DNA from 2 places in the Brachybacterium fresconis genome. Region 1 is predicted to be linked to the other one. Evidence: predicted binding sites of a transcription regulator. Region 1 holds the regulator's gene; the other holds the start of a gene.
The links. The regulator HrcA, encoded in region 1, represses chaperone genes, less so after heat shock. The targets are predictions, from matches to a motif close to TTNGCACTCGNNNNNNNCGAGTGCNAA.

Region 1 (4,964 bases):
GCACGAGGGTCCGGTCGGCGGCGAGCTCACCGAGAGCGTCGGTGAGCTGGGCGCCCGTCACCGGGGCATCGACCGCAGGGATCCCGGGACGGCGGCACTGCTTCACGGCCGCCCGCACCGTCCCTGCCCAGCGGGCGCGGCCCTTGGCGAGCTTCTCCCCCCGCCAGATCGAGACGGAGCGGCGTGCGATCCACGGCACCACCCGGTCGACGCCGAGCTCGGTGGCGGATTCGATCGCCTGCTCGTCGCGACCACCGGTGGCCAGGGCCTGGACCAGACTCAGGCGCGGCAGGCGCTCGACCGCGGGACTCGGGTCAGCCAGCAAGGACAGCTCGAGCGACTCCTTGCGGGCGGCGGTGACCTCGGCGAGCACCTGACGCCCGGGGGCGTCGGTGAGGAGGATCTGCTCCCCCACGCCGAGGCGCGCGACCTTGGCGGCGTGCCGCCCCTCCTCCCCGTCCAGGGTCAGGGCCTCGCCCTCGCGCGCGGCGGCGAGGGCGTCGTCGAGGATCAGGAACCCGGGCGGGGTGGTGGGCATGTCAGACCTGCTGCCGTCGTCGGTCGCTCAGAGGTCGCGCAGGCGATCGCGGAGCTTGGAGAAGGGGCCGTGGCCCTTGCGGCGGGTGGTCTCGTCCCCGCGCAGCGCGGCGAACTGCTCGAGCAGCTCACGCTCCTGCTCGCTGAGCGTGGTGGGAACGTCGACGTCGAGGACCACACGGATGTCGCCGCGGCGCTCGCGGCGCAGCGGGGTCACGCCGAGGCCCTTGAGGGTGATCTCGTCCCCGGGCTGGGCGCCCGGCTTGACGTCGATGTCCTGATTGCCGTCGAAGGTCTCAAGCGGGATGGTCGCACCGAGGGCGGCGGAGGTCATCGGGACCGCCATGGTGGTCACGAGGTCCTCGCCGTCGCGGTCGAACATCTCGTGGTCGACGACGGCGAGCTCGATGAAGAGGTCTCCGGAGGGGCCGCCCGCCTCGCCGACCTCGCCCTGGCCGCGCAGCTGGATGCGGGTGCCGTTCTCGACCCCGGAGGGGACCTTCACGGTGACGGTGCGCTCGGCCGGGGTGCGACCGTGCCCGGAGCAGCTGGTGCAGGGGCTCTCGATGACGTCGCCGTGACCCTCGCAGGTGGGGCACGGGGCCATGGTCACCATCTGCCCCAGCAGCGACTGGGCGACGCGCTGGACGTGGCCGGAGCCGTTGCAGGCGGTGCAGCGCGTGGGGCTGGTGCCCGGCTCGCAGCAGGAGCCGTCGCAGCGCTCGCACTGTTCGGCGGTGCGGAAGGTGACCTCCTCCTCGGTGCCGAAGACCACGTCGCGCAGGTCGATCCGCACCCGCCGCAGCACGTCGCCTCCGCGGCGCTGCCGCGGCACGGGGCCCTGGCCGCGTCCGCCGCGCATGCCGGCGGCGCCGGCGAACATGTCGAAGATGTCGTTGACGTCGAAGCCGGCGCCTCCGCCGAAGCCGCCGAAGCCGCCACCGCCGCCCGTGCCCGGGCCGCCGCCCATGTCGTACTGGCGGCGCTTGTCGGAATGGGAGAGCGTCTCGTAGGCCTGGGAGACCTTCTTGAACTTCTCCGCCGCCTCCGGGTCGGGGTTCACGTCGGGGTGCAGCGTCCGGGCGAGCTTCCGGTACGCCTTCTTGATCTCCTCGGTGGAGGCGTCGCGGGAGACGCCGAGGAGCTCGTAGTAGTCGTCGTTCACGGTGAGGATTCCTTACCGGGGAGTCGGGGTGGCCGGGCCGCGGCGTGCGGCGGCGGGCACCGGGCGGTGGGGCTGGCGGATCGGCGCGCGAGCGCGCGCCGGGAGGTCATTCGAGGTAGCGGGACACGTAGCGGGCGATGGCCTGGACGGTCGAGATACCTGCGGCGTAGTCCATGCGGCTGGGGCCGAGGATCGCCAGATGCGATCCCGCACCATATCCCGCGCCGACGAGCGCGGCCTGATGCAGGGCGCGATCATGCAGCTCCGAGCCGATCCGCACCTCGACCGCTCCGGGCGAGGCGTGCATCTCGGTGAACAGGCGCATCAGCACCAGCTGCTCTTCGAGCACGTCCAGCAGGGGCTCCACGTTGCGGGCGAAGTCCTCGGCGGAGCGGGCGATGTTGGCGGTCCCGGCCAGCATGATCCGGTCCTCCGCCCGCGTCGCCGCCAGGGACACGAGCGCATCGGCCACTTCCTGGGCCGAGGTCCGCTCGAGCGCCGGGAGCGTCTCGAGCAGGGTGGCCAGGGGCGTGGCGAGATCGGTGACCTCTCGGCCGGAGATGGCCCGATTCATCTGGTCGCGCAGGTCGAGGTAGTACTCGGCGGGCTGGGCCGCGAGCACCGGGACGGTGCGCTGATCGACCCGACCGGACTCCGTGATCAGCACGACCAGGAGCAGCGAATCGGCGACCTTGACCAGCTCGACGTGGCGGACCCGAGCCTGACGCCGGGACGGGTACTGCACCATCGCGACCTGCTGGGTGAGCTGCGCCATCAGGCGCACGGTGCGGCCGAGGAGCTCCTCGACGTCACCGGAGTCCTCCAGCAGGGTGCGGATCGCGCTGCGCTCGGGGGCCGACAGCGGCTTGACGGTCGCGACATGGTCGACGAAGGCGCGATACCCCTTGTCGGTGGGAACACGGCCGGCGGAGGTGTGGGGCTGATGGATCAGCCCCTCCTCCTCGAGCAGCGACATGTCGTTGCGCACCGTGGCGGCGGAGACCCCGAGCTCGTGACGGTCCAGCAGGGACTTGGAGCCGACGGGCTCACGGGTGGAGACGTAGTCCTCGACGATCGCGCCGAGGATCTGCAGCTTCCGGGCGTCCGTGTCCCTCACCTCCTGCGTTCCGTGCGTTGCGGTCATCGGGTCCGACGGGCGTGACCAGCGTCGCCAGGACGAGATCTGGCACCTGCCCGTGCCGAGTGCCAATCCTACGCGCCCCCGGCGATGCTCGCGGGGAGGCGTTCGCCACGGGGGTAAGGTGTCGCGCGTGCCTGCAGCTTCCGATCGCTTCCCCGACCGGTACGGCCCCGACGTGCTGTCCTCCGGTCCGCCCGCCCATCATCGTCGCCGCCCCGTCGCCCGCGAGGTCCCCGCCCAGCGCGACCTCGTCGTCGAGGAGGCCGGCACCGGCTTCACCGGTGCCATCACCCGCGTGGAGAAGATCGCCGGAGAGGTGGTCGTCGAGCTCGAGGACGGCCGTGGCGCGCGCCGCACCTTCCCGCTCGGTCCGGGCTTCATGATCGACGGGGAACCGGTGCTGCTCACCCGGGCCGCACCGCGCGCTCTGGCCCCGGTGCGCAAGCGCTCCGCGAGCGGCTCCGTCTATGTCGAGGGGGCGAGGGCCCGCACCGCCCGTGCCTCGAGGATCTGGGTCGAGGGCACGCACGATGCCGAGCTGGTGCAGAAGGTGTGGGGGCACGACCTGCGCATCGAGGGGATCGTTGTCGAGCAGCTCGAAGGCGCGGACAACCTCGTCGAACGCGTCGAGGCCTTCGGTCCGTCGGCCGGTCGCCGGCTCGGCATCCTGGTCGACCACCTGGTGCCCGGGTCGAAGGAGTCGCGCATCGCGGCCGAGGTCATGAAGCTGCCCGGTGCCCGCGGGAACGTCGAGGTGCTCGGACATCCCTACGTCGACGTCTGGCAGGCGGTGCGCCCGGCGCGCGTCGGGCTGCGGGAGTGGCCGCACATCCCCAAGGGCACCGACATCAAGGTCGGCTCCCTCGCGGCGCTGGGCTGGCCGCATGAGGACTCGGCCGACATCGGCATCGGCTGGCAGCGGATCCTGTCGACCGTGCGCTCCTACGCCGATGTCGAACCCTCCCTGTCGGGGCGCATCGAGGAGCTCATCGACTTCGTGACGGTCGATCCGTCCTGACGCCCAGGACCTGGGGGCAATCCCCCACCCGACATGGCGGCACGCCCCGGGGACGACCGGGATCTCACTGGCTAGGCTGAGGGGGTCAGTCCGACGTCGGCCCTCCCGGTCGGCCCGTTCGAAGAAGGAACCATGAGCCAGACTCCGCACCCGCACGACCCGTACGGAACCGAGCCCGGCAGCGCCTCCCCCGAGCAGCAGAGCCCGGGCTGGACCGCCGCGCCCCAGGACGCCCCGGCGCCGCAGGGCGACCCCGAGCAGCAGGGCCTCCCCGAGCAGCACCAGGGCAGCCCGACCTCCAATCCGGCGCTGCATCCGCACGATCCCTACGCCTACGACGACAGCACGGGGAGGGCCCCCGCGGCCCAGGGCTTCTCCGCCCCGTCCCCGTCGACCGGTCAGGACCCCTACGGCGCTCCTGCCGATGCCCCCGGTCCGCGGGGCCAGGCTGGTCCGCAGAGCCCGTACGGCGCTCCCGGTCAGCAGGGTCAGCCGGGTCAGCAGACCGGACCCGGCTCGACCGACGCCTCGCAGGCCTCCTATGATCCGCTGGCCATCGACGACCCTCAGGGCACCTACGACGCGCAGGGCGCGCCCGGCCCCCAGGCCACCTACGGTCCGCAGGGCTCGTACGGGGGCGGCCCCGAGGGGTACGCCGCACCCGGCGCCGTCGACCTGAACACTCCCCCGCCCGGCTTCAAGGGCATCTACGAGGGCCCGCTGTCCGGGCAGGGGATGAACGACTCCGACGCGAAGACGTGGGCGCTCGTGGTGCACCTGGCCGCGCTGCTGCAGTTCGTCATCCCGTTCATCGGCGGTCTCATCGCCCAGATCGTGCTGTTCGTGGTGTTCAAGGACCGCCACCGCTTCGTGCGCTACAACGCCGCCGAAGCGCTGAACGGCACCATCGCCGCGCTGATCGTCTCTCTCGTGATGGGCGTGCTGTTCACGATCATCACGATCGTCACCTTCGGCATCGGCGCCGTCCTGTTCGGATTGATGTTCGTGCCGACAGTGGTCCAGGCGATCTTCGCGATCATCGGCGCCGTCAAGGCCTACCAGGGTGAATGGTGGAACTACCCGGTGAACCTGCGGATGTTCCG
Region 2 (4,964 bases), 3.4 Mb from region 1:
GCGGCGCGCGTGCGCCGGGCCGAGCTGGACGAGGGCGAGATCTCCGTGGCGCAGATGGTCGAGGCCGTCACCGACCCGCGCTGCGGCGCGATCGTCACCTTCGACGGCGTGGTCCGCGATCACGACGGAGGCCGCGACGTCGACCGCCTCGAATACGCCGCGCACCCCGGCGCCGCCGAGGTGCTGCGCGAGGTGGCCCGGGAGATCGCCGAGCGCTATCCCGACACCCTGGTGGCCGTCGCCCACCGCCACGGACCGTTGGAGATCGGGGACAGCGCCCTGACCTGCGCCGTGGCCGCCCCGCATCGCAAGCAGGCCTTCGTCGCCTGCGACGACCTCGTCGACACTGTCAAGCAGCGCCTGCCGATCTGGAAGCACCAGGTCTTCGACGACGGCGAGACCGAATGGGTGGGGGCGCTGGGCTGATCGAGGCGGTGCACCGGGACGGCCACCCAGCCGCCCCGGCGCGTCACCGCTGCGACACCTGAGGTCGATACGGTGCCCCCATGCGCATCCTCCACCTCAGCGACACCCACCTCTACGGCGATCCCGCGGCGCGGCACTACGACCGCATCGACACCGCCGCGGCCCTGCGCGGGCTCCTCGCCCGGTGCCGGGACGTCCCGGACCTGGACGCGATCATCCATACCGGCGATGCGTCCGACGACGGCTCCGCGGCCAGCTACCGCCTGCTGCACGAGATCCTCGAGCCGTTCGCCGCCGCGAAGGATGCCGAGCTCGTGATCGCGATGGGGAACCACGACGACTCCGAGGTCTATGGGGAGACCATCGCCCTCGGCGACCGCGGCACCACCGTGCAGGACCGCGTGGTCCCGCTGCCGGGCGGCCGGCGGGTCGTCGTGCTCGATACGAGCGTTCCCGGCGCCGGATACGGGCATCTGGACCCGGAGCAGCTCGTCTGGCTGCGCGAGGTCCTCGCCGAGCCGTCCGCGGCCGGTACCGTGCTGGCGCTCCACCATCCGCCGCTGGCCGCGGCGACTCCGCTGCTGCGCGCCCTCGAGCTCGACGGGATCGACGAGCTCGCCGGCGTGCTCGAGGGGTCCGACGTGCAGGTGGTGCTCTCGGGCCACTACCACCACGAGATGACCGGGCAGATCGCGGGGATCCCGGTCCATGTGGTCCCCGGGGTCACGAATGTCGTCGATCCCGTGACCGCGGGGGAGCGGGAGCAGGCCCGCGCTCTGACCGGCGTCTCCCTGGTGGAGCTCGGCGCGGGAGCACCCCGGGTGATCACGTCCGTGCTGCCCCATGCCGGGGACACCCTCGCGGACCAGGACGTCCCGGTCTACGACTTCGGGCCGGAGCAGGTCACCGCGATCGTGCAGGCCGCAGGACGCTGACGGGCCGCAGGACGCTGACGGGCCGCAGGACGCTGACGGACCGCAGGACGCCGGCGGACCGCAGGACGCTGACGGGGCGCAGGACGCCGACGGACCGCGAGCCTCGGGGACGCCGCGCCATCGGCTGAGCACGCGGCCGGACAGGGGTGAGCCCCCGTCGAGAGAACCCGTGGGGGCTCCGGGCGATGGTGCCGGGTGGGCTCGATCAGCGGACGAAGCCGATGGGCCCCTGGACCCGACGAGCCTTCAGCATCGCGGTGTTCTCGGCGCCCAGGCGCGAGTGACGGGTCGCCTGCGCGCGCTCGATGTCGTGGCTCTGCCTGCGGTCCGAGAATCGGCCCAGAGCGGAATGGAGGGTGCGGAAGATGGCCATGTGATCGGTCCCCTTCGGTGCGGTCGGACGTGGACGCGCGGGCCCTGGATCGCAGGTGCTCCGGCGCGGTGGACACCACCAGTTCTATCGCGACGCGAGCGCAGTGTCAGCAGGTGGGATCGTTCTGGTTGCCAGACTCACAATAAGCATGTGACCTGGTGCGCAGAACGTGGAATCGATGAGGGTGGGCCGGTGGTGCCGCAGGTTCAGGGGTTGCTCGGGGCCTCCCCGCACCGGTCCCGCGTCGGCTCCGGGGTGCCCCCGGCTGCAGCGGCGCTCCCGGGATCGAGGCGTTGACCCGGGCTCGGATCCGAGGAGCGGAGGCTGTCCGACATGGTGGCCGCGTCGAGCGCCGACCCCGACGCGCGGCCGCCGGTTTAGCACTCACCTTGCACGAGTGCCAGAGCGGTCTTAGAGTTGTCCTCGTTGGCAGTCGACGGCCGAGAGTGCCAGAAGCTGCCGCAGAGGGATCCTCCTCGATCGGCACCGCGACGACGATCGGGACCGGGATCCCTGGACCCCGAACTCATACAGAGTCATCTCTTCATGAAGGAGTGAGCCGCATGTCGGTCTCCATCAAGCCCCTCGAGGATCGCGTAGTCGTCAAGCCGCTCGAGGCCGAGCAGACCACGGCCTCCGGTCTGGTCATCCCGGACACCGCGAAGGAGAAGCCCCAGGAGGGCGAGGTCGTCGCCGTCGGCGCCGGCCGCTTCGACGACAAGGGCGATCGCATCCCCATGGACGTCAAGCTCGGCGACAAGGTCGTCTTCTCCAAGTACGGCGGCACCGAGCTGAAGTACGGCAACGAGGAGTACCTCGTCCTGGGCGCCCGCGACATCCTCGCGATCATCGAGGCCTGAGCACATGGCCAAGGAGATCATCTACGACGAGGATGCACGTCGCGCGCTCGAGCGCGGTGTCGACAAGCTCGCGAACACCGTCAAGGTGACGCTGGGCCCCAAGGGCCGCAACGTCGTGCTGGACAAGAAGTGGGGCGCCCCCACCATCACCAACGACGGCGTGACCATCGCCCGTGAGGTCGAGCTCGAGGATCCCTACGAGGACCTCGGCGCTCAGCTCGCCAAGGAGGTCGCGACCAAGACCAACGACGTGGCCGGCGACGGCACCACCACCGCCACCGTCCTCGCCCAGGCCCTCGTCCACGAAGGCCTGCGCAACGTCACCTCCGGTGCCGCTCCGGCGGCGCTGAAGCGCGGCATCGAGCAGGCCGTCCAGGCACTGTCCGAGAAGCTCGGCCAGATCGCCCACCCGGTCGACGGCAAGGAGCAGATCGCCTCCGTGGCGTCCGTCTCCAGCCAGGACCGGGAGATCGGCGAGCTGCTCGCCGAGGCGTTCGACAAGGTCGGCAAGGACGGCGTCATCACCGTGGAGGAGTCCTCCACCACGGCGATGGAGCTGGACTTCACCGAGGGCATGCAGTTCGACAAGGGCTACATCTCCCCGCACTTCGTCACCGACGCGGACCGCCAGGAGGTCGTGCTCGAGGACGCCCAGGTGCTGCTGCATCAGGGCAAGATCTCGGCCGTGGCCGACATCCTGCCGCTGCTGGAGAAGGTCGTCGAGGGCAACAAGCCGCTGTTCATCATCGCGGAGGACATCGACGGCGAGGCACTGTCCACGCTGGTCGTCAACAAGATCCGCGGCGCCTTCAAGGGCGCGGCCGTGAAGGCTCCCGCCTTCGGCGATCGTCGCAAGGCGATGCTGCAGGACATCGCGGTGCTCACCGGCGCCCAGGTCGTCACCGCCGACCTCGGCCTGGACCTCAAGACGGTCGGCCCCGAGGTGCTCGGCCATGCCGGGCGCGTCGTCGTCACCAAGGACTCCACCACCATCGTGGGCGGCGCCGGTGACGATCAGGCCGTGGCCGATCGCGTCTCGCAGATCCGTGGCGAGATCGAGAACACCGACTCCGACTGGGATCGTGAGAAGCTCCAGGAGCGCCTCGCGAAGCTGGCCGGCGGCGTGTCCGTGATCAAGGTCGGGGCTCACACCGAGGTGGAGCTCAAGGAGAAGAAGATGCGCATCGAGGACGCGGTCTCCGCGACTCGTGCGGCCATCGAGGAGGGCATCGTGGCCGGCGGCGGCAGCGCCATCGTCCAGGCGTCCTCCGTGCTCGACGGCGACCTCGGTCTGACCGGTGACGAGGCCGTGGGCGTGCGCGCCGTGGCCAGTGCGGTCGTCCAGCCTCTGCGCTGGATCGCCGAGAACGCCGGCGAGGAGGGTTACGTGGTCGTCGAGAAGGTCAAGGAGTCCCCGGTCGGCACCGGCCTGGACGCCGCGACCGGCGAGTACGTCGACCTTGCTGCGGCCGGCATCATCGATCCGGTCAAGGTCACCCGGTCCGCGCTGCGCAATGCGGCGTCGATCGCCGGGATGGTCCTGACCACCGAGACCCTCGTGATCGAGAAGAAGGACGACGAGGACTGATCACCGGATCACTCCGTGATCCGATCCGGGCGGACCTCTGAGATCGCTCGGGATCAGTTCGCACATGTGATGCCCCGCCGGGTCCGCCCGGCGGGGCATCACTGCGTCCGGGGGCCGGCCGGCGCCGGTGGGGCTCGTGCTCGAGTGTGCGACGCGGCGCTCGGTCCGAACGGGACCGGCAGTCTCCCGGCAAGGTACGGGAAACGATTGACCGTACTGGTCACGGCGTCGTGATCCTTGTCAGGGTGCTCTCTGCTGGTATTCCGTCGACGGTGATCCTACGGTGATATGGCCGGGTACCGGTGGGACGACGACGCCTGTCACATCACCCGGATCCTTCCAGGCCGCCCGTCGGGCCCCGAGGTCGTGTGCGCTCATCCGGTATCCCTCCCGAGCTGTCGACCCGAAACGGAGGAATTGCGTGAGCGAGCGCCGCACGTCGCACTCGTCCCAGGAGCATCCGAGCACGGAGGAATCCCTCCCTGCCCGCGGAAGCGGGGAGCGGGAGGCCGGTGAGCGGGAGGCCGCCGAGATCGCTCGGGGGAAGCTCGGCGCACAGACGCGCCGCGACGAGCGCGAGGAGCGGGAGTCGCGTCGATCCCCGGTCAGCCGGGAGGATCTCCAGAAGGGTCCCGCCGAGCTCGGCGGCGCCCGCGGGCCGCGGGTGAACAGGGTCGTGTTCCTGACCTCCTCCGCGATCATCCTGGCCTTCTCGCTGTGGACGATCCTGGCCCCGGACATGGCGGCGAGCACGATGCTGAAGGTCGTCACCTGGATCGCCG

Region 2: a site for HrcA is predicted at 2,112-2,138, ahead of groES (co-chaperone GroES). Genes of this name have one in related genera too.

What each region holds. Positions count from the first base shown of each region.
Region 1 covers NZ_JAGIOC010000001.1:604,786-609,749, forward strand. Annotated here, with positions in the region: gene JOF44_RS02755 (16S rRNA (uracil(1498)-N(3))-methyltransferase) at 1-538, opposite strand, end outside; gene dnaJ (molecular chaperone DnaJ) at 566-1,702, opposite strand; gene hrcA (heat-inducible transcriptional repressor HrcA) at 1,809-2,819, opposite strand; gene JOF44_RS02770 (DUF3097 family protein) at 2,965-3,861, shown strand; gene JOF44_RS02775 (DUF4870 domain-containing protein) at 3,994-4,964, shown strand, end outside.
Region 2 covers NZ_JAGIOC010000001.1:3,983,203-3,988,166, forward strand. Annotated here, with positions in the region: gene JOF44_RS17630 (molybdenum cofactor biosynthesis protein MoaE) at 1-426, shown strand, start outside; gene JOF44_RS17635 (metallophosphoesterase family protein) at 507-1,361, shown strand; gene JOF44_RS17640 (hypothetical protein) at 1,567-1,734, opposite strand; gene groES (co-chaperone GroES) at 2,298-2,594, shown strand; gene groL (chaperonin GroEL) at 2,599-4,182, shown strand; gene JOF44_RS17655 (BCCT family transporter) at 4,604-4,964, shown strand, end outside.